2 regions of the Ureibacillus sp. 179-F W5.1 NHS genome follow, and region 1 is predicted to be linked to the other one. Evidence: riboswitches for the same ligand, from Rfam matches in the RefSeq annotation. Region 1 holds a riboswitch; the other holds the start of a gene.
The links. Region 1 has a riboswitch for glycine ahead of ACH0B5_RS01295 (amino acid permease). Riboswitches for the same ligand answer to the same signal wherever they lie in the genome.
Positions count from the first base shown of each region.

Region 2: it holds a riboswitch for glycine, as region 1 does, so the genes downstream of both, gcvT (glycine cleavage system aminomethyltransferase GcvT) here and ACH0B5_RS01295 (amino acid permease) in region 1, are expected to answer to the same signal.

Region 1 covers NZ_JBIQFG010000002.1:1,385-17,624, reverse strand. The annotation lists gene ACH0B5_RS01365 (SigF/SigG family RNA polymerase sporulation sigma factor) at 1-465, opposite strand, end outside; gene spoIIAB (anti-sigma F factor) at 597-1,040, opposite strand; gene ACH0B5_RS01355 (STAS domain-containing protein) at 1,033-1,386, opposite strand; gene ACH0B5_RS01350 (Ger(x)C family spore germination protein) at 1,685-2,836, opposite strand; gene ACH0B5_RS01345 (spore germination protein) at 2,833-4,275, opposite strand; gene ACH0B5_RS01340 (GerAB/ArcD/ProY family transporter) at 4,241-5,365, opposite strand; gene ACH0B5_RS01335 (pyrimidine-nucleoside phosphorylase) at 5,539-6,843, opposite strand; gene deoB (phosphopentomutase) at 6,856-8,034, opposite strand; gene xerD (site-specific tyrosine recombinase XerD) at 8,165-9,067, opposite strand; gene fur (ferric iron uptake transcriptional regulator) at 9,186-9,638, opposite strand; gene ACH0B5_RS01315 (hypothetical protein) at 9,705-10,214, opposite strand; gene ACH0B5_RS01310 (NUDIX domain-containing protein) at 10,384-10,923, opposite strand; gene ACH0B5_RS01305 (aldo/keto reductase) at 11,006-11,905, shown strand; gene ACH0B5_RS01300 (VanZ family protein) at 11,902-12,393, shown strand; glycine riboswitch at 12,613-12,690, shown strand; gene ACH0B5_RS01295 (amino acid permease) at 12,961-14,316, shown strand; gene ACH0B5_RS01290 (YqkE family protein) at 14,485-14,736, opposite strand; gene ACH0B5_RS01285 (alpha/beta hydrolase) at 14,998-15,951, shown strand; gene ACH0B5_RS01280 (AraC family transcriptional regulator) at 16,167-16,240, shown strand, end outside.
Region 2 covers NZ_JBIQFG010000011.1:47,678-63,917, reverse strand. The annotation lists gene ACH0B5_RS07510 (LTA synthase family protein) at 1-411, shown strand, start outside; gene ACH0B5_RS07505 (DUF2759 domain-containing protein) at 556-735, opposite strand; gene ACH0B5_RS07500 (MBL fold metallo-hydrolase) at 902-1,552, shown strand; gene ACH0B5_RS07495 (DUF2626 domain-containing protein) at 1,592-1,834, opposite strand; gene comGA (competence type IV pilus ATPase ComGA) at 2,328-3,338, shown strand; gene comGB (competence type IV pilus assembly protein ComGB) at 3,319-4,386, shown strand; gene comGC (competence type IV pilus major pilin ComGC) at 4,404-4,712, shown strand; gene ACH0B5_RS07475 (prepilin-type N-terminal cleavage/methylation domain-containing protein) at 4,743-5,180, shown strand; gene ACH0B5_RS07470 (hypothetical protein) at 5,170-5,487, shown strand; gene comGF (competence type IV pilus minor pilin ComGF) at 5,457-5,918, shown strand; gene ACH0B5_RS07460 (shikimate kinase) at 6,119-6,634, shown strand; glycine riboswitch at 6,763-6,856, shown strand; gene gcvT (glycine cleavage system aminomethyltransferase GcvT) at 7,049-8,152, shown strand; gene gcvPA (aminomethyl-transferring glycine dehydrogenase subunit GcvPA) at 8,177-9,523, shown strand; gene gcvPB (aminomethyl-transferring glycine dehydrogenase subunit GcvPB) at 9,516-10,985, shown strand; gene ACH0B5_RS07440 (rhodanese-like domain-containing protein) at 11,115-11,498, opposite strand; gene ACH0B5_RS07435 (lipoate--protein ligase family protein) at 11,595-12,437, shown strand; gene ACH0B5_RS07430 (vitamin B12-dependent ribonucleotide reductase) at 12,679-15,252, shown strand; gene ACH0B5_RS07425 (TSUP family transporter) at 15,324-16,088, opposite strand.

The DNA of each region.
Region 1 (16,240 bases):
TGCATCGGTTGCAACAAGCACCTCATCCTTCGTTACACCTAAAATATCAGCAAGCTCTGAGATGGACGGCGGCTTTTCATTGGTTTTTAAAAATTCATCTGTTGCATGACGAATTTTATAATTCAACTCCCGAATGGAACGGCTTACTTTTACCATACCATCGTCCCTTAAAAAACGTTGAATTTCACCAATAATCATCGGGACAGCATAGGTTGAAAACTTCACATCGTAGGATAAGTCAAATTTATCAACCGATTTCATCAATCCGATACAACCGATTTGAAATAGATCTTCAAGCTCTACTCCCCGGGAAGCAAAGCGTTGAACAATCGACCAAACGAGCCGCGTATTGCCCTCAATCATTTGCTTTCTTGCATCAATGTCACCAGCTTGCGCTTTTTCAATTAGACCGCGCATTTCTTCCTGCGTTAACAAAATATTGGACGGCTGTTCGATTGTCCTCATCCCCCTTACTTCTATCAAATACGACCGTATTTGCGTCCACATAAAATTGATCGTTAAAACAAATTGTTAAAAACAATTAGGTGCTAAACACCATTCACGTGACGACTAGTTTCGCAAAAATAAAAGCTACTTTAAGAGATTTGAGGCATCTTTACCGAGTAAAATTTTTTTGAAAAGGTAACAACCGTTCCAACATTCGGTTCAGATTCAACTTGAAGGTCATCTGCAAAGCTTTCCATAATCGTAAAGCCCATGCCAGAACGTTCCATTTCAGCTTTCGAAGTAAACAATGGTTCCATTGCTTTCTTCACATCAAAAATCCCTTTTCCATTATCTTTAACCGCTACAGATATAACATCCCCATCACGAACAGCGTGAACAGTCACTATACCCTTTCCATCTTCGTCATATCCATGAATAATCGCATTGGATACAGCTTCTGAAACGATTGTTTTAAACTCTGAAAGTTCGTCAATGGTTGGATCAAGTTGAGCAATAAAACTTGTAATTGCCATCCTTGCCAAACTTTCATTCTCACTAATTGCTACAAATGAAAGTGTCATTTCGTTATCCATTCACAATCCCCCTTGCGTGTAAAATTGCATCTGCTTCTGTACCCTCCATAATAAATGAAGCAAGTCCCGAAAATTGAAAGATTTTTTTCATCGTATTTGAAGGGTTTAAAATGACCGTTTGACCATTTACGGCACTAAGTTCCTTCATACGACCTAAAATCAGCCCAATTCCGGAACTATCCATAAAGTTCAATCTTTCTAAATTCCAAATAATTGTGTTCAAATTTCCTTGTAAAATCGTTTTGGAAATATGCGTGCGAATTTTTTCTGTTTCGTGATGGTCTAATTCACCATATAGCCTGATGACTGCTATATCATTTAAGTGCATGTTAACTTCATAGTTCATTTTGTTAATTCGCCTCCTCTAAGTTCGCTAATTCAACATTTTATTATCAGATTCCTTTTTACTGACAATAGTAGAAGAAATTCGCTGAAACTAGTGAAAATACGACAAAAGGAAAAGTGGATAGATTTATCAAATGATATAAAAAAATGATTGTATTACCAAAATAAGTATGGAAAAAAACTTTCCATTTTAAACATTTGAAAATAGGATTTAAGAAATTATTGTTTTGACCTCCATTAAAAAAGAACATCCTTTGCAAAATCAAAGCATGCTCTTTTTAAAGTCATTATTAATCTTTTTACCTTTCCACTTCATATTTATAAGTATTGAAGTGGATTATATTTACATCAACCTTGACATTTTTTAAAGAGTTATTGTTTAAATAAAAGGTATAAGATTGTTCCAATTTTTTGTATGCCTTTGGGTGTATTCTGTACCATTTTTCACCTATATTCAGTACATCTAATTGATTTTCCACCCCCTTTTGATAGAGGGATATAAATTTTTCTTTTAAGTCTTCCTCAATCAGTTTAATTACCTCATCAATCGGAATATCTTTTAGTTTCTCCAACAAATCGACATTGGCGGAAAGTTCGACAGAAAATTGTGGAGAGTCCGTTCCTTTTTCATAATGAATGTTCATTTTTGAATCTAAGAACTCTACATTTGCTACAAGCTCCTCACCATTTTTTACTTTATAATTTAACGTCACTTTATCTTCAGTTAACCAAGTAAGAAATAGTGCATCATTAAATTCAATTTCTTGTACATATTTTTCATTTTGAAAAACAGAATATCCGTTAAAATAAAGGGCTGTGTAATTTCCTTCAGACATCCAATTCGTATCATCCAGTTTTACGGAAGGTATTTTTGCCATCCCCATCGGCTCATAATAAGTTTTTAAAAACTCCATTAATGTCACTGGCTTAAGTTCATCTCTTGCAGTTTCATAGGCAAATTTTTTAAACAGGATTGTATAAATAGGTGGATAGTTAAATAATGCTTCCACATTTAAAACATCTTCAATCTCCTCTTCTGTTGTCACAATTTGAAGGGTAGAACTAAGGGAACGGTTGCGATTAATTTCTTCTATTACTTCATTAAATTTATGGGTGACAATTTTATCACTTAATACGAGGGCACTTACATGCCCTAAAAACAAATCGTTTTCTGTTTTGTTATATAGTTCACTTATAGCTAAATTCAACGTTTCTCCTTCTGCTCTCCCAACAAAAATAGGTACCTTTTCAGTCGGTCTCGCTCCTTCTTGTTTTGCGACATTGGTGAAATTTAACCCTTGAAGATAAACAATATATTCATTTTTTTCTTGATCGTAATCCATACCAATGGCGACAATATAAGTTAAGTCTTGAATATTTTTCACACCGCCACATCCCGATAAGAACACAACAATGAATAAGAAAAGTGAAAAGAGCATCATTCGTTTCATTCCTTTCCACTCCTCGTAGCATCTTCAGGACTAGTTATAGTTGTTCTGGATTTATAAAATGAGCGTGGAGGTTTTAAAAAAGTTTTTATTCCTTCTTTAAAACTAAATGGTGCCAATGAACTTATATAGGAAACTCCAAAAGAAGTAATGGTTGAAAAATATATTATTGTAAGAATAAATCCTAAAATTGTTCCAAATAGACCGAAGATTGAACTTAGCAGCGTAATAATTAGTCGAAGAACGGCAAACGCAGTACTTAAAGCTGGATTGACGACTGTAAAGGAACAAATATAAGTAATCGCTACAATAACTAACATAGTAGGAGAAGTAAGACCTGCCCGAATCGCTGCGTCCCCTATTATTAAACCTCCCAATACAGTTACACTTTGACCAATAGCCCGGGGAAGTCGAGCACCGGCTTCATTAAATAAATCAAATAAAAATAAGATAAGGAACATTTCGATTCCTGTGGCTAAAGGGATTCCTAAACGGGAAACTGAAATGGTCGCTACTAATAAATAAGGAATTTGTTCGATATTGTAACTAGTAAACGCAACCCATATTCCTGGTAAAAATACGGAAATCAACGCTCCTACCGATCTTAATAACCTTTCCATCGATACAAAAAAATAGTTAAGATAGGAATCTTCTGGCGACTTCGTTTCTAACAGCATTCCTATCGGCGCGAAAGAAACGGTTGGATTTCCATCCACTAAAAGGGCAAATCTCCCTTGATTTAATGCTTGTACTAAAAAATCCGGTCTACCTGTATACGACAACGTAGGAACAAGCGACTTTGGTCTATCCCTAATACAATCTTCAAGCTCATTTATACTTACTAAAATATCTAGCTCTACTTGATTTAACCGCTTTTGTATTTCCTTTAGCACTCTTGGATCAATAATATCTTCCATATACATGAGCGCTACCTTTGTTTTACTTCTTTTTCCAATTGTATATTTTTCGAGACATAAAGTAGATGACTGAATCCTTCTTCTAATTAAAGATATATTCGTTTTTATATCCTCTACAAATCCATCCCTTGGACCCCTTAAAGATGTTTCAAGGGCGGATTCTTCTGGAATACGCTTTGGAAAATCCCCCATTTGCATACTTAAAAGACAATTATCGGCTAGAAATAAAATGTTTCCTTGAAAAAGCAAATCGGACAACTCTTCTTCTGACTTGAAAGAAACGTCCTCTGCGTAAAACAAGGAAATTAACCGGTCCTTTATTAAATCATCTTCATAGATACTCAATTTAGGTAAAATGTTTTTATCCAAATATTGATTATCAACTAAGCTTTCAAAAAACATAAACTCAAAGGTTTTAGACTGAATTTGATGGGTTTTATAAAGGAAATCTTGACTAAACTTAAATTGATTTTTCAAATTTTGTACTTTTTCATTTATTTTGTTGGAACTTGATGTGTTTGTCATGTTGCTCAACTCTTTTCTTCGTTACAAAAATATAAAAGGCTGAAAAAAGTATTTGAAACGTAAAAAATATAAAACAAATCGGGAAGTAGTACTTATATACAAATTCAAAAAAGTGTTGGGATTGAACTTTAATCATCATAACGGCAAATAGAACAATATATAGAACGAGAACAGGTTTGTAATTTAAACGATAATGTCGAGTTTTTGCGAAAAATGTGCATAGGAGATACATATGTAATCCAATGCGAATAACGGCCCCACTTAGCCATTGATATAACGCAAAAAAATCTAAATGGGAAATATACTCACCGATGCTTAATATACGCCATTGTTCATAAGCCGGATAACGAAAATTAACGGATTCCGTTAAGCCGAATTCCATTAATGAAGCCGTAAGAGGACCAAAAATAAGAATGGTAAATATCGTAATAAGTATAAATAAATGTTTGAATTTAATAGGTGCTTGTACATAAGGTTGTAATAAAACGATGACATAAACTTCAAGTAGTGCTGATAGTACATATACACTCCCCTTTAAAATAGGTGAAACACCATCCGTAAAAATCGGAAACAATAAACTTGGATCTTTAGAAGGAGTATTTGTAATTGAGATAAATATTCCAAATATAATTACGAGTGGCAATAATAGACCGCTTGTAATCGACATATTTTTAATCCCTACAAGGGTAACAATACAACAGGCAATGATTAAAAGGACGGTAATCATTAAAAAGGAAGTTTCAGCAAGAAAGTAGGCATTTAACCAGATGACTAAGTCACGAAAAGTTACATAGGTGCTAAAAAATAAATACAACACAACAGGAATGGAAAGAAATATCGAAAAGGTTTTACCCATCCGCTTCTTTATTAATGAAAAGAATCCATCCTGCGGACTGTTGTTTAAAATATAAGTAATAAGTATAAGGAATAGAATACAAATGGGATAGGTGATGATGACACTTACCCAACTATCTCTACCAGCTGCTGAAAGCAAATTAGGAATTAAAATGACATGGTTTAATAAACCTGTCGAAAGGATTAACATTAGCAACAATTGTCTAGGGAGTAACACTTTTGTTAAGCTTTGCATACAATCACCTATTTTTCCTAGGATAGCAGTATTATTCCCTATTCATATGCAAATATTACATCCACACATCATTAACATTAAAAATACTAAATGAAGTTTATTTCGGAAAATCTTCGAAAAAGCAAAAAAGTTAGTAACGTTCTTACTTAACGTTACTAACTTTTAACTTAAGATTATTTTGTAATGACTTCTTTAATTAATGTTGGAGCTTCCACTTTTTCTGGCACAATTTCAATATGTTTGTAAAGTTTCTCCATCACTTCTGAAACATCTTCACTGTTCGAATGAATTGTTACAAGCGACTCTCCTTTTTGAACAGCATCGCCTACTTTTTTATGTAGGACAAGTCCAACAGATAAATCAATTGTTGACTCTTTAGTTGCACGACCTGCACCTAATAACATTGCTGCTACACCGACATCATCTGCTTCAATTTTCGTTACATAGCCCGTTTCCTTTGCAGGTAACTCCATTTGATATTTTGCCTGAGGCAATAGAGAAGGATCGTCAACGACAGAAGCATCTCCCCCTTGAGCAGCGACAAACTTCTTAAACACCTCTAATGCTTGGCCATTAGCGATTACAGTTTGCAGTTGAGTGCGAGCTTCTTCAATACTATTAGCTTTTCCGCCTAATACGACCATTTGGGATCCTAATGTATAGCACAATTCCATTAAATCTTCAGGACCGTTACCTTTTAATGTATCAATGGCTTCTTTTACTTCTAATGCATTTCCGATGGCAAAACCTAATGGTTGACTCATATCAGAAATAATCGCCATTGTATTACGACCAACGCTATTGCCAATTTGCACCATTGCATGGGCTAAACTTTTCGCATCTTCAAACGTTTTCATAAATGCACCTTCGCCTGTTTTCACGTCTAAAACAATGGCATCTGCACCAGCTGCAATTTTTTTAGACATGATCGAACTTGCGATTAATGGGATGCTTGGTACCGTACCTGTCACATCACGCAATGCATATAACTTTTTATCGGCAGGAGTTAAGTTTCCACTTTGACCGATAACAGCAGTTCCAATGTCATTTACTTGTTTCATAAATTGTTCATTGGAAAGCTCTACATGAAATCCTTTTATTGACTCCAACTTATCGATTGTTCCGCCAGTATGGCCAAGGCCGCGACCACTCATTTTGGCAACAGGAACACCACATGCAGCAACCATTGCTGCTAAAGATAACGTAGTCGTATCCCCTACTCCACCTGTTGAATGTTTATCAACTTTTATTCCTTCAATCCCGGATAAATCGATTTGGTCACCTGATTCAACCATTGCCATCGTTAAATCAGCCCGTTCCCGATCATTCATATCTTGGAAATAAATAGCCATCATTAAACTACTTACTTGGTAATCTGGAATTGATCCATCTGTATAACCTTGTACGAAAAAACGAATTTCTTCGGTTGTTAATTCTTCACCATTACGTTTTTTCTCAATAACATCAACCATTCTCATGTGGAGAACCTCCTACTTTAAATTCGTTAAGAAACTTGAACCAAATTGTGGTGCTTTTACATTAAAGTTTTCAGCTATCGTTGCTGCGATATCTGCGAAAGTTTCACGAAGAGGTATTTCATCCCCTTGTTCAAATCTTGGCGAATATACTAATAATGGCACATACTCTCGCGTATGATCTGTTCCAGGGAAAGTCGGATCATTCCCGTGATCCGCTGTAATGATTAATAAATCGTCTTCTTTCATTTCATTAAAAACTTCCGGTAATCGACGATCAAATTCCTCTAAAGCGTTTCCATATCCAATTGGATCTCGGCGATGACCGTAATTCGCATCAAAGTCAACTAAATTTAAGAAGCTAATGCCATGGAAATCTTTTTTAACAACGTCAATGAATTTATCCATTCCATCTGTATTATCTTTTGTACGAATTGCCTCTGTAACGCCTTCACCATTATATATGTCAGAAATTTTCCCAATAGCAATCACGTCAAATCCTGAGTCCTTTAATTCATTCATTGTTGTGCGACCAAAAGGTTTTAACGCATAATCATGACGATTGGCTGTACGGGTAAAGTTCCCTGGTGTTCCAACGAACGGACGAGCAATAACTCGACCGACTAAAAATTCTGGATCTAAAGTAAGCTCTCTTGCGATTTCGCAAATTTTGTATAGTTCCTCTAATGGAATAATGTCTTCATGGGCTGCAATTTGTAAAACAGGATCTGCCGATGTATAAACGATCATGGCACCTGTTTCCATATGATCCGGTCCTAGCTCATCAATAATTCCTGTACCACTAGCCGGTTTATTGCCAATCACTTTTCGACCTGTTTTCATTTCCAATTGTTCAATAAGTTCCTTAGGGAAGCCTTCTGGATAAACTTTAAATGGTTTATCAATGTTTAAACCCATAATTTCCCAATGTCCTGTCATCGTATCTTTCCCGACAGATGCCTCTTGCATCATCCCAAAATACGCTTTTGGTTGTTCTACTTTTTTAATACCTTTTATTTCACGAATATTTGATAGTCCTAATGATTCCATATTGGGCATTGTTAATCCATTCATTTTATCAGCAATATGCCCTAATGTATCAGCACCAGTGTCTCCAAAACGGTCGGCATCAGGTGCTTCTCCGATTCCAACTGAATCCATTACGATTACATGTATTTTTTTAAACGGTTTCATAAATGTGTCCTCCTCTTCCATTTTCTATATTAAACAAAGGTCAGACATCTTACAAATAATTTTATATGTAATATTTGTCATCCTTTAGTGAAACTTTTATTTTAACCGTTCATATTCCGTTCCAAATCCTTTATGCCCTTGGATGGAATTGTTTATATACTTCCGAAAGTCGCGTTTTACTTATATGGGTATAGATTTGAGTTGTTGATATATCCGCATGTCCTAACATTTCTTGAACCGCACGAAGATCAGCACCATTTTCAATTAAATGGGTTGCAAAACTATGTCTTAACGTATGGGGTGTTATTTCCTTTTCAATATGGGCATTTTTAGCATGCTCCTTTAATAATTTCCAACAACCTTGTCGTGTTAAACGTTTTCCCCGCTGATTTATGAAAAAAGCATCCGTTTTCGGATATTTCCCTTGTAATTTGGAACGGGCATTTTGCAAATAACGATCTAAAGTGTTAATGGCACTTTTCCCCAGTGGGACAATTCGCTCTTTTCCGCCTTTACCAAAAACACGAACAAAGCCCATCGTTAAATGGACATCGTCTAAATTTAAACCGATTAGTTCACTAATACGCATACCTGTTCCATATAAAAGTTCCAACATTGCAATATCCCTTACGCCTTGAGGCTTTTCCGGGTTAGGTGCTGATATTAATGCATCAATTTCATCGATGGATAGTACTTTCGGAAGCTTTTGTTCAATTTGGGGCATTTCTAAATGAACTGTCGGATCAGTATCGGTCATTTTTTCTCGTAATAAAAATTGATGGAAAGAACGGATAGATGAAATATGTCTCGCTACCGTTCTTGCTGAAATACCTTCGCTTCTTAATGTCTCTAAATGTATTAATATATGGGATCGGTTAATATCTTTTAATGATTGTATAGCTTGTACTTTATATATATGCTCTATATAACTCTCAAGATCACGCCGATATGAAGATAATGTATTTGCAGATAGTTGTCGTTCAACTTGTAAAAAATGGAGATAATCTAATATCGCTTCTTTAGCTTCTTTCATTGTTCATCACCTATCCTTCTTATTCCTACTATAGATTTTTTCGAATTTGTCTACAAGTATAGAAGATACTTAATAGAAAAGGATGTACATCCGTCATAAACGAAATGTACATCCTTTTTCATTGTTCTTCATTTTGTCCATGACATCTGTGGCAAATACCATGGAATGTTAATCGATGATCTTTAATAATAAAGTTCCAACGTTTTTCAACAATAGCCTCGACATCTTCTAATAAATCTTCTTGGATTTCATCTACCGCACCACATTCAATACATACTAAATGATGGTGGAAGTGTTTTGCACCTTCTTGTCGAAGATCGTAACGAGATACGCCATCGCCAAAGTTAATTTTGTCAACAATTTTCAATTCAGTTAATAATTCTAATGTCCGATAAACAGTAGCTAAACCAATTTCAGGTGCTTTATCTTTTACTAATAAGTAAACATCTTCAGCACTTAAATGGTCTTCCTCATGTTCTAATAGCACTGCAACTGTCGCTTCACGCTGTGGCGTCAGTTTATAGCCAGCACTATGCAATTGCTTTTTTATACGGTCAATACGGCTTTCCATAAGACGCCCTCCTAAACTCATTCTATTATACCAAATGAGTAAAAGCTATTACAAGAGAGGGATGAATTATAAAATGTAAGAAATTGCAACAATCTCCCCTACGCAAATAATGATTAACGTAACGATGATTGTAACAAAGAGTCGTTGAGAAAAGAAATGCTTTCGGTTAGGCCCCATTTTCTTCGTTGTATAAACCGAACAAAGGACAAATAATAGTACACAATAAATGAGTTGGAATGGGAACCACCATATACTGTAAACTAACAAGGATTCTTGTTGTGTTAATAGAAACACCGAACTAAATCCAAAAAATGTAATTTTAACAGCCACAACGAATTTTGATAAAACATGTAAATATGGATGGGTTGCAAAGAGCAGGACGAGTACTACCCAAGCAACTAACGGTATAATGGTATTCCAAAAGGAAACATCGGTTAAATCTAAAACCCTCGGATCCACATAACTTATTAATTTCATAGACTTGTCCAAAGAAAACACTTGAAAACAAACAACACCGCTTATAAAACTAATAGCTAAAATAACAGCATATTGAATAAATAATACAGAACGAAACATAAGCATTCTCCTTTCGTTGGTATAGCTTATGCTCGTTCTCTATCAATATACCCTAAAACTAAGTTCAAATTTCAAAGTAATCTATTAAAATTTCGTCAGACATTTTATAATCCGTTGTGATCGTTTGAGATTCCGTAAAAAGGACGATGTTTTCTATTAAAAAATAACCCTATTGATTCATTTTCATCCAAAGTACAGCATAAGCTGTTTTCGCATCATAAATTTGCTGATTGACTACCATTTGTTCCGCTTCTTCAACAGTAACTTCTAAAAGTTCTACAAATTCATCCTCATCTAAGTCCGCTTTTTCTTCTATTTTGTATAAATCTTTTGCAACAAACAAATGAATTACTTCATCAGCAAAGCCGGGAGAAGTGGCAAAGGTTTGCAAATAAATTAGTTCATTACATCCATATCCCGTTTCTTCCTCCAGCTCTCTTCTAGCTGTAACAGCTGGTTCTTCCCCAGGCTCCAACTTCCCTGCTGGAATTTCAACAATCGAACGTTCCAATGCTTTTCGATATTGTTCTACTAAAACTAATTTCCCTTCTTTTGTTATAGCTATAATCGCAACCGCTCCTGGATGGTTCACTATTTCCCTCTTTGATTGCTTTCCATTTGGTAAAGTAACGTCATCTACTTTTAATGAAATCACTTTCCCTTTAAAAATTGGAGTTGAATCAATTGTTTTTTCTTCGAATTTTTTCATTTCAAACGCCCTCACTTGTCCTGTTGATTCATTTCATTGTACCATTAGTGAAAGAATTTGTTTGGGGGAAAGAGGTTAAAACATGAAAAAAAGAAAAGTTGGAAATAGTTCTATTGAAATTTCGGAAATTAGTTTCGGTTGTATGTCTTTACCGACAACGATTCATGAAGCAAAGCCAATTGTAGATAGCGCCCTTGAAAATGGTATTAACTATTTTGATACTGCTGACCTGTATGATAAAGGGGTTAATGAAGAGATTATCGGGGAACTTTTAAAACCCCATCGTCATGATATTATCCTTGCTACAAAGGTCGGTAATCGATGGAATGAGGGGGAAGAAGGTTGGCATTGGGATCCATCCCCTGCAATAATCGAACAAGGTGTAAAAGATAGTTTACGTCGCTTAAAAACGGATTATATTGATATTTATCAATTACACGGCGGAACAATTGATGATCCGTGGGATGATATTATTGAAACCTTTGAAAAACTTAAAAAAGAAGGTTACATTCGAGAATATGGTATTTCCTCTATTAGACCTAATGTATTCAAGCCGTTTTTACAAAAAAGCAATGCTATATCAAACATGATGCAATATAGTATTTTAGATCGTCGTCCTGAAGAATGGTTTGAAGAGATTACAAAAACAGGTGCTTCAGTCGTAACCCGCGGTTCCATTGCAAAAGGTTTACTTACGAAAGAATGGCCAACGAGATTAGAAAAATCAAAGGGTTATCTATCTTATACGAAGGATGAATTGATGGAAGTGTTAACAAATCTTCAAAAGGAATATGAAGACATCCATGCATTAGCATTAGCCTATAATCTTAGTCATCCAGTTATCGCTTCTACAGTGCTTGGCGCTAGTTCTAAAAAGCAATTACTTGATACAATAGCAGCCTATGAGAAAGCCCAATCCATCCAAAATTTATCCATCGTTTCTGAATTAACGAAAAAAGAGGTCTATACGGAGCATCGATGAAGAAATATATTTTTTTAATTGTCGGTATTTTGATAATGTTGTTTTGTATTTCGAGTATGACCTATGAACAACAAACTATTGTACCTACATTGCAAGAAACATTAGAAAACAAACCGTTTTACAATTTATTAAGCAAATTGGAACTAACCTATTGGGACCAAACTATTTCCGTTGAAAGCCGTGGATATTATTATTTTGTGGAATTTTTAATTCGTAAAGGGTTACATTTTGCGGGTTATGGTATCATTGCCATTTTAATTTATCGGATATATCGAAAATTCCAATTTCAACTAGCCGGTATTTGTGCCGTGTTATCGATATTTGTCATTGCTTCATTGGATGAATATCGTCAAACATTTGTAGAAGGTAGAACAGGGATTTTTGATGACGTTCTTTTAGACACATATGGTGCCATCACCTTTGTCATTCTATTTAAGCTATTCAGTGCCTTATATCAAAAAATAAAGCAGAGAAATAGTGTTGAATGATCATATCTCTTTGATCCCTTTTTACTTTCTTTTGAAAAACTATTCTAGAAAATAACAAATTTTTATCATTTTTCATTAGTTCACTGTTCAATCGTATTGAATATTTTTATAAACATTGATAACATTACTAAATGTATACAAAATTGAACTCCACCCTTTTATGGATGTTCTTTTGTTACAAAATTAAATAGCGGTGATTGCTATGGGATGACTATAGCAGGAGCAATTTCTGGAGAGATCGCATCTTTGCGACGCCGAAGGGTTCACAATCTCAGGCAAAAGGACAGAAAAAGTAACAAATAATCGCGAAATAGCGATTTATGATGGTAATTTTGACTTTTTTATTCATGAAAGGCTTCTTTCTTAATAAAAAGTTTATTCTTTTATCTTTTGTTATTTTTAAATGTCGAATGAGATAGGGTATCCTATCTCATTTTTATTTTCCCCTTTGTTACTGTTTGTTTCTGAATGAATAGAGGGATTCAGTTAAAAAGGATATTCCTTTTTAACTGTCCTTAAGAAAAAGTTCATTACAAGAGCAATGCCGCTATAGTTGGGGGCATATGGATGAATCAACAAGAATTAAAACGAGAATTAAAAAACCGGCACGTACAATTAATCGCCATTGGAGGAACGATTGGAACTGGATTATTTTTAGGATCTGGTGCGGCGATTGAAAAAGCAGGTCCGTCTATACTGCTCGTTTATATGATTATCGGAGCAGCCGTCTTTTTCGTTATGCGGGCTCTAGGAGAACTATTATTATCAAATAAAGGCTATCAATCTTTTAACGATTTTGCAGTAGATTATATCGGTCCTTGGGCTGGCTATATAACAGGTTGGACTTATTGGTTCTGTTGGATTATGACAGCAATGGCCGATATTATTGCCGTAGGGGTTTATGTTCGATATTGGTTCGATATACCCCAATGGATTCCGGCTATTATATGTCTCGTATTATTACTTGGATTTAATTTGTTGACTGTTAAACTATTTGGAGAATTAGAATTTTGGTTTGCCTTAATTAAAGTCGTTACAATTATTGCTTTAATCGTTATCGGTATGGTAATGATTGTCACTGGTTTTGAAACAAATAGTGGTACGGTTTCAATCTCAAACTTATGGGAACATGGCGGAGTATTCCCGAATGGCGTTACTGGATTTTTACTTGCCTTTCAAATGGTTCTATTCTCCTTTGTAGGAGTGGAATTAGTAGGTGTTTCTGCAGCGGAAACTTCTAATCCTGTTAAGAATATTCCATCGGCAATAAATAAAATTCCATTACGCATTTTGCTCTTTTATGTTGGAGCTATTTTCGTCATTCTTTGTATTAATCCTTGGACAGAACTGAATGCAGAAAGCAGTCCCTTTGTACAAGTATTTAGTTTAGTCGGTATTCCGATAGCAGCGGGCATTATTAATTTTGTTGTTTTAACATCTGCCGCATCTGCTTGTAATAGTGGGTTATTTTCAACAAGCCGTATTATGTATAACTTAAGTAAAAATAAACAAGGTGCAAAACATTTAAGTAATTTAAATAAACATGCTGTACCAGCAAATGCCCTTTTCATATCATCCGTTGTTTTATCCATTGGGGCATTATTAAGTTATGTCATTCCAGATGCTGCTTTTAGTATCGTCACAACAATTAGTGCCATTTGTTTTATTTGGGTGTGGAGTATCATTTTAATATCCCATATACGTTATAAAAAAACTCGACGGGATTTACATAGAAAGTCTACTTTTAAGGCGCCCTTTACACCCTTTATAAACTATGTAGTATTGGTGCTTTTTGTTTGTATTTTACTTATAATGTTCATGGCTGAAGAAACGAGAACGGCATTATTATTAACACCTCTTTGGTTTATTCTTTTATTTATTTCTTATGCTTTTAGAAAGAAAAAACAATCAAGGGATTATTGAACAAATAGAAAAAAGTAGTATTAGTTATGTTGAACTGAACCCCGAATAGGTCCACTTTTTTTAAAGTGTCCACTATTCGGGATTCAGTTCATGTTTCCTAATACTACTTTTTTCTTTTGAGTATGTAGTTTGAATGGAAAATACCTTCTTTTCGAACGACAACATCGATTAAAACTTCGATCCTTGATCGCCGTATTTCTCAAGTAGCTCTTCAAAAGACATATTTTTCTCCCGTTGCTTTCTTTCAAAGGCTAACCGCGCTTGACGCTCTTCTTCTTTCGCCTGCTCTTCTTCTACTAAATTTTTCTTCGCAGCTTTTAATTTTGCTAATACATCACCGTTTAGTTGGTCTTGTAATGTTAATGTATCTTCACTTTTGGACTTTTTTACCGAAGTGAATGGTTTTTTCTTTTTCGCCATACTATTCACCTACTTACCATTTCGTATTTCCTTTTTAGTTTATCATGAAATTGAAAAAATCTCTTTCATCTAAAACATTCTCCCATTTGTCACGAACTCAAACAAATACTGTTGCGTAGTATAGTAATAAAGATATTTTTCGTACATTGAATACTATCCAATCGTTAGAGCTAATATAAATTTATTTACAATTCATAATAGAACAGTGAATAGCGACAAAAGAAAGAATAATACTACTATTAATGAATCGAGGTGTTTTTAATGAAACGAAAATTCTTTTGGGTTTCAAGTATTATCACCACTATTCTTTCTGCTGCAACTACCGTCTTCGGCTTCGTTGCTTCGAATCGATTGATGTATATTAAAAATAAAGATGCAACGTTTATATATGATCGTGAATTAAAAGCACAACGCTTTGATGAAAAATGGTTCAATCAATGTCCAAAGGATGAATTAAGTATCGATTCTCCTAATGGCTATTCAATAAAGGGCATTTTCTTCCAACCCCTTAACACAAAAAATACGATTATCATCTGTCATGGTGTTACAGAAAACAAAATTAATTCTGTAAAATATGCTCGTATGTTTGAACGACTTGGTTATAATTCCTTCGTATTCGACCATCGACGTCACGGTGATTCTGGGGGAAAAACAACAAGTTATGGCTATTATGAAAAATTTGATATCGCTGCAGTCGTCCAAACGATGAAATCGATTGTTGGTGAAGATGCCATTATTGGCATACATGGAGAGTCGATGGGAGCTGCAAGCATGATCTTATATGCGGGTTTAGTTGAAGACGGAGCAGACTTTTATATAGCGGATTGTGGGTTTTCAAATTTCTCGGAACTTATCTCTTATATATTAAAAAAAGAAACGATTTTACGGACGAAAATCCCCATCCATTTAGCAAACATATTTTTAAAAATGCGTGATGGCTATACATTTAAAAGTATCACGCCGAAGGAAGCAGTTAAAACTATTCAATCCCCGGTATTATTTATCCATAGTCTTGAAGATGATTTTATTTTGCCTTATATGACAGAAGAAATGTATGAAGAAAAAGAAGAACCAAAGATGTTAAAGCTCTTTGAAAAAGGAGCCCACGCCCAATCCTTTAATCAAAATCCCGAAGAATATGAAGAAACGGTATTGGAGTTTTTACAAAAGTACGTTTATGGAAATGTGGAACAAGTTGAAAAAGACATATCCTAAACCTAGATAGACTTCCTAACTACTTCCATTCATAGTGAATAAAAATCTGCTCTTTCTAAAAGAATGGGCAGATTTTGTTTTTGCATGTTATCACGATTACTTTTTTACATACCTACCTTGTATTATCGATTATCATCCGATATATTCCGTATATAAAATATCGAGTCAATCCTAAATATGAACGATAAGATGAACTTGTAAAGGAGGGAAAATGGATGATTGAAAAATTTAATCATTTAATGGACTACATTGAAACACATTTGACGGAAGAGATTTCCGGAGAAGAGAT
Region 2 (16,240 bases), on a different contig from region 1:
TTATTGCAATCAGTACCGTTATTTATCCATATTCCAGGATCGAACGATGGTCAAGTAATTGATAAAACTTCAGGTCAAATTGATATTCGTCCGACGATTTTACACCTTTTAGGAATTGATACTTCAAATGACATGCAACTAGGTGACGATATGTTCTCAGAAGAACATGAAGATTTCGTTATATTCCGGGATGGTCGTTTTGTGACAGATCAATTAGTTTACGCGGGTGAAGTATGTTACGATCGGGGAACAGGCGAAGAAATAGAAATTGACGCGTGTCAACCATACATTGACCGTGCTTTAATCGAACTTGAATATTCTGATCAAATTATTAATGGCGATTTATTACGTTTTTATGATGAAGATACAGGGAATTTAAAACAAAATGTAATAAAAGAAGAGAAAGAATAACGAAAAGGGTCATTTCACAAATGAAATGGCCCTTTTGTTTTTAACTTATTCAATGACGCTGGATAACCTAAATGTTCTTTAACAATACTGTTAAAGAAACGAAAAAGACGAAGTATCTTTTGATACCTCGTCTTTTACAATGAATTAGTGCAATTTTGGTGGGTAACCTTGGTTTAAAACTGTCATGACTACAAACCAACCGAAAATTGCAGCTGTAGCAATACTGAAAACTAAAGCAAGAATATTTTTTTCTTTAATTGCTTGGAATAAATTTACTACAGCAAAGATTGCTACTAAAGCGAAAATAACCATTAATAAGTTCATTAAGATGACACTCCTTTAGACATTAGAAGTTGAATGTCGTAGACAATATTCCTTCTTTATTGTAAAGCACTTACATCTTTTTGTCGAGAACAAAAAATACAGTTTATTTGAACGTTCAATGTAATTTTTTTCTTATCCATGTATAATAATCAAGAGGTGATGATTGATGTTAAATGTAAAAGTTTTTAGTTTAGGTCCTGTTCAAACAAACTGTTATATTGTTAGTAATAAGCAAAAGGACTGCATTCTATTCGACCCAGGTGAAGAAGCTTCAAAAATAGTGAATGTCATTCGTTCCAATCAATTGAAACCAAAGGCAATCTTTTTGACCCATACCCATTTTGACCATATTGGAGCAGTGGATGAATTAAGGGAAATGTTTGATTTACCATTATATGTACATGAACGGGAAGTCAGTTGGCTTGGAGATCCGATGAAAAACGGCTCTGGTAAATATGCAGAACTTCCAAATTATATTGTAAATAAACCAGAAGAAGCTCATATAATTCGCAAAGAGCAAACGTTTAACATCGATGGTTTTACATTCAAAGCTGTATTCACTCCTGGTCATTCTCCTGGAAGTATTTCGTATATTTTTGAAGAGGATGGCTTTGCCATCGTAGGGGATACACTTTTTGAAAGAAGTATTGGTAGAACAGATTTACTTGAAGGGTCTTTAAAAGTACTTCTTCAATCTATCCATGAAAAATTATTAGTATTACCAGAGGATACAATTATTTACCCTGGACATGGCTCTTATACAACGCCACAAGCTGAAATGGATATGAATCCGTTTTTAAACGGTTACGAAGGGTAAAAAGAAAAACATCGACTGAACAACCAGTCGATGTTTTTTTTAATGGCCAGCACCAGGTACATGGATAAATGTAGTATAATACGTAAATCCAGCGAAGAATATAGTTAAATAAGCTCCGAAAATGTACATGTACATGCGTTCTGTTAGGTTTAAGAAGCCTAATAATATAAATAAAATTGTATTACCAACGAATAATAGCGAAACCTCGTACATATCACCAAGGTAGAACATAACGGCAAAAACACCAGTCCAGAATGCCATAACTTTATACATGTTGCTCATGAAGAATCCCTCCTTTTGCCATGTGACTCAATAATCTCAACTTTTATTATAAATGATTGGTAAGGATAATGTAAACTGCTACTTCCATTTTGTTTGTGACAAACAAATTAAAATTTAGAGAACGTTTTATCTTTTTTTCTCCTATTTAAAATGGAAATAAACGTTAACTTTTGGTAAGGTTTTCAATGGAATAGAAAAAGCAGTTTAATTTCATTATTTGTTAATTACGATTTTTTAAACGGTCATACGTAATGAAAATAATATTTTCCTTCTATTTTATATTTTAACCTTCATTATTAAAGAAAACGTTAAACAATACTAAAAGGTTTTTTTGGATAAACAATAATATCTTGATCAAATTTATCATTTCTTTAGAAAATTAAGTTGAAATATTAAAGTTAGAAAAAGGGGTTTTCCAATTTCCATTACCATTATATACTGTTTTTAATTCAGTTGCGGTCAATTAAAATACTATAATGATGAGGTGTTGCCTATGGACATTGAATCTGTAGTAGAAAATAAAAGTATGCAGTTATTATTGAAGGCACTCCATTTCGGAGCATCGGATATTCATATTGTTCCTCAAAATCATCAATATTCCATACATTTTCGTAAATATGGAAAACTATTTCCAACGACCAATATACCTTTTGAATTAGGAGACCGGATCATCTCTTATTTCAAATTTTTATCATCCCTTGATATAAGCGAAAAACGCAAACCTCAAAGCGGTTCTTTTCAAAAGGAATTCTCAAATCAGTTATATGCCTTTCGGGTATCTACTCTACCTTCTGTTTTTAAAAGAGAAAGTGTCGTTATCCGATTAATGCTTCAAAATTCCAGTCTCCCCCTTACTTCACTTTCCCTCAATCAAAAATCGGCAGAAAAACTAGTTCAACTCATATCCAACCAACAAGGTCTTTTGTTATTTTGTGGGCCAACTGGTTCAGGAAAAACGACTACTTTATATTCATTAGTGAATTACACGAGCGAAACTCTTGCCCGTCACGTCATTTCTTTAGAAGATCCAGTTGAGAATAGTCAATCGAATTTATTGCAAATTCAAGTAAATGAAAGGGCAGGGGTAACCTATGCAGCCGGTTTAAAAGCAATATTACGTCACTCACCGGACGTCATCATGATTGGAGAAATTCGTGATCAGGAAACCGCAAAGATTGCAATTGAAGCTTCGTTAACGGGCCATTTAGTATTAAGTACCATTCATGCGAAGGATACAGTTAATTGCATATATCGATTGTTAGATTTAAATATATCGATTGAAGAAATTAGACAAGCTCTTATTGGAATTGTTGCTCAATGTTTGGTGGAAATAGGAACAGAGGAAAGGAAAGCGTTATATGAAATTTTAAGTGATTGTCATTTAGTTGAGGCGATAGCAGCGGTTATGCGGGGTGACAAGTATCAATTACCTAAACATGAGAAGTTATCCCACCAATTAGCTTCCTATGAGGTGAAGGATAGGCATGCAACCGTTACTACTTAAATTAAAGGAGTATCCTTATCTTCCCTCAAAAAAGAAGAAAGTCAAACAACTACCTGCATTTTTAAATCGGTTAAGTACGTTGCTGAATGAAGGTTACACATTTGCCGACTCCATTGATATGTTACTTCCTTACCATGTAGAAAATTTAGTTTATTGGAGGGCAATAATCTATGAAAAACTAAAAAATGGTGGGAAAGTTATCGACATATTAAAAAGTTTTCCCATACCGAATCATTACTTGATTACCCTTCAAATTGCTGAAGAAAGTGGAAACATTGCTGAAGTATTAAAAACAGTTTCGAAGCAGTTAGAATTTACATATCAAATGAGGAAAAAAGTAGTGAAACTGTTAAGCTATCCAATATTTTTATCCGTTGTTCTCATGATGATCTTTATCGCTTTCCGTACGTATTTTTTACCAAGTATTACGGAAATCATTCGTTCTCGATCAAAGGAAGTAAGCGGAATGGTTAGTATTTCAAATCTTTTTCTCCATCTCCCAGATATACTCTTTATTATTTCCTCCAGTTGTTTCATCCTTTTTCTAATATTCTTCGTTCATTTAAAAAGGAAAGCAATATCCGAACGAATCAATATTTTATTAAAACTTCCAGTTGTAAATTACTTTTTCAAGTTGCAATTAACGATACGAATATCGAAAACCCTAGGAGAACTACTTGTTAGTGGTATTTCACTACAACAAGCATTAGACATTTTACAAAATCAACAATTAAATCAAACGATTGCTTATGTAGCGAGGGAGCTAGAAAGACAAGTCATCTATGGTGAATTACTATCAAATGCAGTCTCTATATTAGCTTGGTTCTCACCGAAGTTTGAAGAATTTATAAAACACGGAGAAAAAAGCGGTTATTTAGGTCGAGAATTGCTCATTTACTGTGATTTATTGGAAGAAAAACTGCAAACGAACATTCAATTCATTATTGCTATTGTACAACCATGTTTTTTCATCCTTATTGCAGTATGTATTATCGCTGCCTATTTAAGTATTTTATTACCAATGTATGAATTAATTGAATTGATTTAAAAGGAGTGATGGTTTTGATTTTAAAAAGACAAGACGGGTTTACTCTTATAGAGATGCTTATAGTTTTGTTAATTATTTCCATTTTAATATTGATTACAATTCCAAATGTAACAAAACATTTTTCTTCAATAGATCAAAAGGGGTGCGATGCCTTTGTCAAAATGGTTCAAGGACAAGTTGAAGCATACAAAATTGATTACCATGACATTCCTACTTTAAGTGAATTAGTCGAGAAGGATTATATAAATGAAGGTGAAACTTCCTGTCCGAATGGAGCAGAAATCCAAATACAAAGCGATGGGAAAGTTGTAGTGAAAGGAGAATAGCGAATTGAATAAATGCTCTTGATGAAACATATGAAAAACGATCAAGGATTTAGTTTAATTGAAATGTTATTGGTCCTATTCATTGTAATTGTTGTAAGTTCTATTGTTTATAAAGTAACGTATACCATCTCAGAAAAACAGGCTGTTGAGCAATTTTTTAACCAAGTTCAGTTGGATATTCAACGGATGCAAGCCCTTGCGATAGAGGAAAAGAAAACAATCAATGTATTGTTTAGTGATAATAATACGTATAAAGCCTACTACAGCCTTGATGGTAAAAAAATTTTTGAGAGGTCCTTTCCATCAATTGTTCAATTAAACATATATAGTAATCTTAAAAATATAGTGATTTATCCTAATGGTGAAGTAGTGAATTTTGGCAAAATTATTTTTTATACCCCCTTTGGAGAAAGACAATTAATAGTAAATATACAAAAAGGACGGATGAGGATAGTTGATGCTAAATAATAAAGGAATATCCTTCGCTGAAACTTTACTAACTGCCGTCATTCTATTCATCCTTGCCGGTACTCTTATTCCTTTTACTTACCATTTAAAAGAAACTTTATATAACCAAAAATTAGAATTACACGCTTCTGAAACGGCATTGGAAGTGGCGAAAAGACTTCAAACGGAATCATTAAAAAGTGGCAAGAAAACAATTGAACAAATCGATTACCATTGGACATACGACGGCCAAAAAATTTGTGTAACATATCGTAATGGGGATGATGAAAAGATAAAATGTATCGGGCGAAAAGAAGAAATTTATTAAATAATAAAGGGTTTACTTTACTAGAAGCATTATTTCAATTTGTCGTGTTCATTTTATTAGCAGCTATCCTTATGATGGTTGTTTCATGGTTAAATCAAATGAATCATTCGTTATTAACCGATGATGATGTAACGTGGGAATTATTTGTGCAAGATGTTCAACAGTTATTTTCAAATGTAGATGAGATAACTGTTAAAGAGAAATCAGAGCTAATTGAAATTGCTTATGTAGATTCAGTAGATCGAAAGCAAATCGACCGATACGGTGATGTAATAAGACTAAAAACAAATGATAAAGGTTATGTACCGTTATTAATCGGTATTCAAAAGGTTCAGTTTAGAATTCAAGGAGATTTTTTGACAATATATGTTGAATTTCAGGATAGTGTAGTAAAGGAGAGAACCTTCTTTGTTCAAAAAAATTACCAATGACAGAGGTGGTACTTTCGCGTTAGCTATCATGTTACTTTTTGTCACTACTTCCTTTATAACTTATTATTGTATTTCATATGAATCACAAATAAAAACATATAATTCGTTGGAATTAGCCAATGTTCATGCTACGATAAACCTACTAGAGAAAATTGGTAGTAAGTAGTAGACAGATTTTTGGTTGTAAAGAAGGTGATAGCATGCGAAAAATATACTTAGTAGGCTTCATGGGATGTGGGAAAAGCGCTATCGGTCGAAGATTAAGCTATTTTTTAAGAATGCCGTATTATGACATGGATCATGAAATAGTTCGACAACAGGGGATGTCGATTCCAGAAATATTTGAAAAATATGGTGAGGCGCATTTTCGAGCGTTGGAAACCGAGTTCCTTCGTAATTTTCGAGATGAAGCATGTATTATATCGACAGGTGGAGGAGTTGCCATAAACGAGGAAAATCGGAAAATCATGCGCCATACAGGGCTCGTCTTTTTTTTAGATGCCACGTTTGAAGATATTTATATTCGAATTAAAAATGATAAAAATCGTCCAATTGTACAACGTTCCACAAAACAAGAGCTGGAACAGTTGTATCAGACGAGAAGAAAGTTTTATCGGGCGGCAGGTCATATTCGAGTCTTGACGGAAGGTCGTACCCTACGTCAAATTGTAGAGTATATTGCTTTTCAAGTGAATCGATTAAAAGGTGAACAATAAATTAGAATGTTTGTTGAATGTTCGTTTTTACATTAAATTTAAAAAAAGATTGCCATTCTATAGCGTTCAATGTTAGGATATAGCCAAGAGTTGTCATATTTGTACATTGAATAATGAAATATGGGCGGATGATTGTGCGGGGAGAGAACGTGAATAGCGTCGCCGAAGGAGCAAGTAGTCACGGACTATGAATCTCTCAGGCAAAAAGACTCGTACAGGACGCATCTCTGGAGAGCGCTGTATATGTTCATTTTTGTTACAGCCACCAAAGGGGAAAGCCAAAGGAGAGTAGACTTGTCTATTACTGAATTTGGTGTAACTTTCAGGTGCAAGGACAGGGGATTCCTCAAATTGATGAGGGATTCGTCTGTCTTTTTTTGTTCAAAAACGTTGAAACTCTAAGGAGGATATGCAATGGGGAATGAATTAAAACGAACACCGTTATTCCATGAATATGCCAAATACGGTGGGAAAACAATTGATTTTGGCGGTTGGGAATTACCTGTACAATTTTCTTCTATAAAGGAAGAGCATGATGCAGTCAGAAATCGCGCGGGCCTTTTCGATGTATCCCATATGGGTGAGATTTTAGTAGAAGGAAAAGATGCGCTCAAGTTTTTACAAAATCTATTAACAAATGATATTTCAAAAATTGCCATTGGTGGCGCCCAGTACAATGCGATGTGTTATGAAACTGGTGGAGTCGTTGACGATCTGCTTGTTTATCGATTGGAAGAAAACCGTTATTTATTATGTGTCAATGCAGCCAATATTGAAAAAGATTTTGAATGGATGCAACAACATGTCCTTGGGGATGTAACGGTCATCAATCAATCTGATGACTACGCTCAAATTGCATTACAAGGTCCACTTGCCGAAGAAGTTCTTCAAACATTAACAGAAGTAGACTTAAAAGAGATTAAATATTTCAAATTCCAACAAGATGTCAATATTTCTGGAAATTTAGTATTAGTTTCTCGTACTGGTTACACAGGAGAGGACGGCTTTGAGATTTACGGTGAACCGACGGCGGTTATTAACCTTTGGAATGCAATTTTAGAAGCTGGAAAAGAAAAGGGTGTTGTTCCCGCTGGTTTAGGTGCCCGAGATACGTTACGTTTTGAGGCGTGCCTACCTTTATATGGTCAAGAACTTTCGAAAGACATTTCTCCTTTAGAAGCGGGAATTGGATTTGCAGTGAAACTTCAAAAGGAATCGGACTTTATCGGCAAAGAAGCGTTAGTTGCTCAAAAAGAAAACGGCTTATCACGAAAAATCATTGGCATTGAAATGATGGACAAAGGAATTCCTCGCCACGGTTATAAAGTGTTTAAAGATGGTGAAGAAATTGGCGAAGTCACAACAGGAACCCAGTCTCCTTTAACGAAACGAAATATCGGTTTAGTATTAATTGACTCAAAATTTGCTCAATTAGATACAGAATTGGAAATTGAAATTCGTAATAAACGATTACAAGCAAAAACGGTAGCAACACCTTTTTATAAACGTTCAAAATAAATCGAAAAGAGGGTTACTAATAAAATGAAACATCGTTATCTTCCTATGACGGAACAAGACAAAAAAGAAATGCTGGAGACGATTGGTGTCGAGAGTGTTGATGAATTATTTTCAGATATCCCTGAAAGCGTTCGTTTTAAAGGGTACTACAATATTAAAGAAGCGAAATCAGAATCTTCCTTATTAAAAGAATTAAAACAACTTGCTGCGAAAAATGAAGATACAGAGTCTAATGTCTCCTTTTTAGGGGCAGGGATTTACAATCACTACAAACCGGTGATTGTTGACCATGTTATTTCTCGTTCAGAGTTTTATACAGCTTATACACCTTATCAACCGGAAATTTCGCAAGGGGAGCTTCAAGCAATCTTTGAATTTCAAACGATGATTGCGGAGTTAACGGGAATGGATTTAGCCAATTCATCGATGTATGACGGGGGAACTTCTTTAGCGGAAGCAGGGATGCTGGCAGCTGGTCATACTCGACGAAAAAAATTACTTGTTTCCGATGCGATTCATCCTGAATACCGAGATGTTGTAGCAACTTATGCCTACGGTCAATCGATTGAAATTGTCACAGTTCCTACAAAAGACGGTGTGACGGATATGGATGCTTTAAAAACATTAATTGACGAAAATACTGCTGCTGTGATGGTTCAATATCCAAATTTCTTTGGTCAAATTGAAGATCTGAAAACAATGGGTGAATTAGTCCATGAAGCAAAAGGATTATTTATCGTTTCCAGTAACCCGCTTGCTTTAGGCGTTTTAACTCCTCCAGGTAAACTTGGTGCAGATATTACGGTAGGAGATGCACAAGTATTCGGTATTCCTGAAAGTTTTGGCGGTCCGTATTGTGGTTACTTTGCAACGACAACGAAGCTGATGCGTAAAGTTCCAGGTCGTCTAGTAGGAGAAACGGTGGATCAGGACGGACGCCGTGGTTATGTATTAACATTACAAGCCCGTGAACAACATATTCGTCGCGAAAAAGCAACGTCTAATATTTGTTCTAACCAAGCGTTACTTGCCCTTGCAGCTTCTGTAGCGATGACTGCCCTTGGTAAAAAGGGTGTGAAAGAAATGGCAAAACAAAATATTGTCAAAACTCGCTATGCGAAAAATGCCTTTGAAGCAGCTGGATTTACGATTCCATTCCAAGGTGCTCATTTTAACGAAATCGTAGTGAAAACAAAGAAACCGGTTTCGGAAATCAATCAATACCTTTTAGAAAAAGGGATTATTGGTGGTTTTGATTTAGGTCGTGTTTATCCAGAGTTGGAAAACCATGTTTTACTTGCTGTCACAGAATTACGTACAAAAGAAGAAATTGACGCATTAGTTGCAGAAATGGGGGCTTACAATGCATAACGAAAATCAATCACTCATTTTTGAATTATCGAAGGAAGGCCGAGTTGGCTATAGTTTACCAGAGTTAGATGTTCCTGAAGTGGATTTAGAAGAATTATTACCAGAAGGCTATGTTCGTGATGAAGCTCCTGAATTACCAGAAGTTTCAGAGCTTGATATAATGCGTCACTATACAGCATTATCTCGCCGTAACCACGGGGTTGATTCCGGATTTTATCCATTAGGTTCTTGTACGATGAAATATAATCCGAAAATAAACGAAAATGTTGCGAGACTTTCAGGTTTTGCGAACATTCACCCACTACAAGACGAATCAACAGTTCAAGGGGCAATGGAATTACTTTATGATCTTCAAACTTCATTAGTAGAAATTACAGGTATGGACGAAGTTACGTTACAACCTGCTGCCGGTGCCCATGGTGAATGGACGGCGCTTATGATGATTCGTGCTTTCCATGAAGCAAACGGAGAAGGACATCGTAATAAAGTCATTGTTCCTGACTCTGCCCACGGTACGAACCCTGCATCTGCAACAGTAGCTGGATTCGAAACGATTACGGTTAAGTCCAATGAAGATGGTTTAGTAGATTTAGAGGATTTACGTCGTGTCGTTGGGGAAGATACAGCAGCTTTAATGTTAACAAACCCAAATACATTAGGGTTGTTTGAAGAAAACATTATTGAAATGGCGGAAATTATCCATGGTGTTGGTGGGAAAGTGTACTATGATGGTGCTAACTTAAACGCTGTTATGAGTAAAGCTCGCCCAGGGGATATGGGCTTTGACTGTGTCCATTTAAACCTTCATAAAACATTTACAGGTCCCCATGGCGGCGGTGGACCAGGATCTGGTCCTGTCGGCGTAAAAGCGGACTTAATTCCGTTCTTACCAAAACCTGTGCTAGTGAAAAAAGAAGATGGAACATTCCATTTCGATTATAATCGACCACAATCTATTGGTCGTGTGAAACCGTATTACGGTAACTTTGGTATAAATGTTCGTGCTTATACGTATATTCGTACAATGGGTCCAGACGGCTTAAAGGCTGTGACTGAATATGCCGTATTAAATGCGAATTATATGATGCGTCGTTTAGAACCATATTTCGATCTACCGTACAACCGTCATTGTAAACATGAATTCGTCTTATCTGGACGTCGCCAAAAGAAACTAGGTGTTCGCACATTAGATATAGCGAAACGTCTCCTTGACTTTGGATACCATCCACCAACAATCTACTTCCCATTAAATGTGGAAGAGGGAATGATGATTGAACCGACGGAAACAGAATCGAAGGAAACGTTAGATGCATTTTGCGATGCGATGATTCAAATTGCGAAGGAAACGGAAGAAAATCCTTCCCTAGTACAAGAAGCACCTCATACAACGGTAATTAGCCGTTTAGATGAAACGCGTGCGGCACGTACTCCAATTCTTCGTTATACAAAAGTAGAAGCTTAAAATCTAATTAGTGTAGATCGAGTCATTTTAATGGCTCTCTACACTTTTTGTCGTGGTGTGCAAGTGACATTCTATAACGTTTGAAAGGGGACAGCTCAATGGCTTGAGCATGTCCCCTTTCATTATTGGTTAAGCTTTTGTTTTAATTTTACCAGTCCAAGTTTTGAAACCGCCTTGAAGCTGATAAAGTTGGTTATATCCTTTTTTCTTTAAAAATAAAGCAGCACGGGCGCTACGTCCGGAGTTTTGGCAGTATAAATATACTGGTAAATCAGGTCGGATTTCTTTATAACGTTGACGTAATTGTGTTGATGGAATATTACGAGCACCTAAAATATGACCTGCTTCAAATTCTTTTGCTTCCCGTACATCGATTAGTTGAGCTTTTCGATAGCCTTGGATAAATTGATCTTGATTTAAGTTTGACACTGCTTTCTTTAAACGCAGTGTATTGACTAGAACATATACGATGATAAGGCCTAGTATGATAGCAATTGTATAAAGTACAGTCACTGCTTTCTTTCTCCTTTCTTTCTACATATTCCATTATAAAAGAGAAAGTAGCGATAGTCCAATGAGTTTGTTAAAATGATAGTTATGTGTGAGGAGATGATAGGTTTGAAATCAAAATGGTATTTTATTAATTCAGGTCCATGCAGTCCTTCTTATAATATGGCATTGGATGAAGCTTTACTAGATTTCCATAGTGAAGGAGAAATTCCTCCTGTCATTAGATTTTATGAATGGAATCCAGCAACTCTATCAATCGGTTATTTCCAAAGTGCGAAGAAGGATGTTGATTTTGATGCTGTAAAGGCGCAAAATCTTGGCTTTGTTCGACGTCCTACTGGTGGACGAGCCGTTTTACATGAAAGTGAACTGACTTATAGTATTATCGTTACTGAACAATACCCCGAAATGCCTGCAGGGGTAACAGAAGCTTACCGGGTACTTAGTGAAGGCTTATTACTAGGCTTCCAAAACTTAGGGTTAGATGCTTACTTTAGTGTTCCTGATACAGAAGAAAAACTGGCTGATTTAAAAAAACCAAAAAGTGCTGTATGCTTTGATGCACCAAGCTGGTATGAACTTGTCGTAGAAGGGAAAAAGGTAGCAGGTAGTGCCCAAACACGTCAAAAAGGTGTCATTTTACAACACGGGGCTATATTATTAGATCTTGATGAAGAAAAATTGTTATCCCTCTTTAAATTTTCTTCACCAGAAATGAAAGAAAAAATGCGTGAAAAACTCCCTCAAAAGGCCGTAGCCATTAATCAATTAACAGATAAACAAATTACGATTCCACAATGTGTAGAAGCGTTTAAAAAAGGTTTTGAGCAAGCACTAGACATTGAATTAGTACCTTACGAATTATCGGACAAACAAAAGCAATATGTGAAAGAACTTGAACAAAAAAAATATTTAAATGATGAGTGGAACTTCAAAAAATAAAAGAGGAACGTATGTTTCTCTTTTCGGAAAAATTTTTTTATAGAGTTTAAACTATTGAATTTAAAGGGTTCAGGCAACTTTTAAAAAAATCAACCCCTTGCAACAATATTTGTTATGAGGTAATCTTTTCTAGTAAATAAATATTAACTACATCTAGTGTTGTTTATATTATTCGCATACAATATGTTGTATGTCTCTATCAATGTAAACAACACTAGATTTTATTAAGGGAGGCTGGCAGATGGTAATGTTAAGTGAAACGCATGCAACCATCCTCGTAGAACAACTAAATGAAGACATCAAGAATTTCCCACAAGTACATCCAATCACACCGGACATGCATATTACGCATAAGGGAGTATCAAGATTGGTTATGATTGACCGTTATTCCTTTAAGGATACGGAAAAGAAAACGTTAAAGCCTGGAGATTTTGTTGTATTAACTATTAAAGAAGATCCAAAGTTTCCTGCGCGCGGATTAGGGTTCATTCGTTCAATCGATGTGGAAGCAAAAAAAGCTGAAATATTAATTGAAGAAGAATACCGCCATGTATTAGACAATCCAATTGAACAAGAAACAGGCATCATTGTGCGTTCCTTAGACGTAATTGAAAAGCCTCTTGAAATTTATTACGAACAAATTGCAAAACGCAATGCGACTGGATTAGCTGCTGTTGAAGAAACAGAAGAAAATAAACAAAAATGGTTTGAAAAGTTTTATGAACAGCTTGCTTCATTAAAATTTATTCCTGCTGGTCGTGTATTGTATGGAGCAGGTTCTCAAACAGATGTTACATTCTTTAACTGTTACGTAATGCCTTTCGTACCAGATAGTCGTGAAGGTATTAGTGATCATCGAAAACAAGTAATGGAAATTATGAGCCGTGGTGGTGGCGTTGGTACAAATGGTTCAACATTACGTCCACGTAACACATTAGCCCGAGGTGTAAACGGTAAATCAAGCGGATCCGTATCGTGGCTTGATGATATTGCTAAGCTTACGCATCTTGTAGAGCAAGGTGGTAGCCGTCGTGGGGCGCAAATGATTATGTTAGCCGATTGGCATCCAGATATTGTGGAATTCATTATTTCAAAAATGCAAAACCCACGTATTCTTCGTTACTTAATTGAAAATACAGAAGATGAGTTAATTGCTTCATTAGCAAAGGAAAAGTTGAAATTCAAACCTTTAACACAACAAGAGGAAGCGATGTACCAAGGTATTGTAAACTATAAAGCAATTCCTGGTCTTGGCGGTTTCAACGAAGCGATTATAAAAGAAGCAGAAAGTAAATTACGTGATGGTGGAACTTATAGCGTTCATAATCCGGAATTTTTAACAGGTGCTAATATTTCGGTTACTTTAACAAAAGAATTCATGGAAGCAGTTGAACATGACGCTGATTATGAATTACGATTCCCAGATGTTGCGAACTACACTCCAGAAGAAATGGCTATTTACAACGAAAAATGGCATGAAGTAGGGGACGTACGTGAATGGGAAGCAATGGGTTACGGAGTTCGTACTTATCGAACAATTAAAGCTCGAGAACTGTGGAACTTAATTAATATTTGTGCTACATATGCTGCGGAACCGGGTATTTTCTTTATCGATAATGCGAACGACATGACGAACGCTCGTGCCTATGGTCAAAAAGTGGTTGCAACAAACCCATGTGGAGAACAACCCCTTGCACCATACTCAGTATGTAATTTAGCTGCTGTCAATTTAGCTCAATTTGCCAATATAGAAACAAAAACAGTTAATTACGATGCACTACGGGAAACCGTTCGTATCGGAGTACGTATGCAAGATAACGTCATTAATGCGACACCTTACTTCTTAGAACCAAACCGTAAACAAGCGTTAGGTGAACGTCGAGTAGGTCTTGGAGTAATGGGTCTTGCCGATTTATTAATTTATTGTGAAAAAGAGTATGGCTCTCCTGAAGGCAATGAATTAGTAGATAAAATCTTTGAAACGATTGCTGTAACAGCTTATGAAACATCTATCGAACTTGGTAAAGAACGTGGTAGCTTCCCATTCTTACAAGGTGAAACAGAAGAAGAAACGAAACGTTTAAGAGAAGCCTTCATTAACACTGGTTATATGAAGAAAATGCCTGAACATGTTCGACAAGGAGTGCTTGAAAATGGTATTCGTAATTCCCACTTATTAACGGTTGCTCCAACAGGATCTACTGGTACGATGGTTGGGGTTGCAACGGGATTAGAACCATACTTCTCCTTCACTTACTACCGTTCTGGTCGTCTTGGTAAGTTCATTGAAGTAAAAGCTGAAATTGTGCAAGATTATTTAAATAATCATCCAGAAGCAGATGAAAACAATTTACCACATTGGTTTATTTCATCGATGGAGTTAACGCCTGAAGCCCATGCGGATGTACAATGTGTTATCCAACGTTGGGTAGATTCATCGATTTCTAAAACAGTAAACGCACCAAAAGGCTACACAGTAGAGCAAGTACAAAAAGTGTACGAACGTCTATACAAAGGTGGAGCAAAAGGTGGAACGGTTTACGTAGATGGTAGCCGTGATTCACAAGTACTTACATTAAAAGCAGAATCATCCCATGATGAGCAATTAGCCTTTGATGAAGTATTGGAAGAGAAAGTCGTTGAAAAACAACCCGTTGTATTAGTGGATACAATTGCCCCTCTTACTACTACAAACGTTACAATCGGTTCCGAAGTAGGGAATACTTGTCCTGTTTGTCGTCAAGGAACAGTAGAAGAATTAGGTGGTTGTAACACATGTACAAGCTGTGGTGCCCAGTTGAAATGTGGACTATAAAAAATAGCGTAAAATAAAATAACCGGAAGCAAAACGTCAAGAGTTTTGTTTCCGGTTTTTTATATCAACAATTATGCTTGAAAATAATCATAAATATTTTTCATTATTAAAACAATCGTCATGACAATGAATAACATTCGAACAAAACTTGTCCCTTTCTTTAAAGCGAATTTCGTTCCGAAGAAGGCGCCGACGATCATCGATAACCCCATGATGATTCCATACGTAAAAACAACCTCTCCTAAAATTAAAAACATAATGAGTGCGGCTATATTACTCATAAAATTTAATACTTTTGCATTTCCAGCCGCTTCTAAAAAATCAAACCCCATAATCAAAAAGACAAAAATAATGAAAGAACCTGTCCCAGGGCCAAAAAATCCATCATAAAATGCTAATAGTACAAGGCTAGAAAAAAAGAGAATACCCCGTTTCCACTTTAACGGTTTTCTTTCTGCTAATTGTCCCCAATTTTTCTTTGCTAACGTGTAAATTAATACGACAATGAGCATAACGATAATTAAAGGTCTTAATAGTTCGGAATCCATTAAATGGACAGTCCAAGCTCCAATCATAGAAAAAATGAAGATGAGGGGTAAAATGGGGCCGATTAGCTTCATATCAATTTTACCAGCTTTAAAAAATGTTAAAGAGCTAGTTAAATTGCCCATCGAGGCAGCTAATTTGTTCGTTGCAATCGCAGCGGATGGGGGAAGACCAACAGATAGAAGGGCAGGTAAAGTAATTAAACCACCACCGCCTACAGTGGCATTAATAAATGCGCCGACAAAACCAAAGAAGGAGAGAACGAATACTTTCACGATATCTAATTCCATTTTACAAAACTCCTCATTATGTATTATGAAAATGGTATCGGATTTGTCGAAAAATGTAAATAGGTCCTTGATTGTTTCACGTTAACTTCTTTCATCATAAAAACCTTGCAAAAGATAACTTTTGCAAGGTTAATTAACAGATGTCTATATTC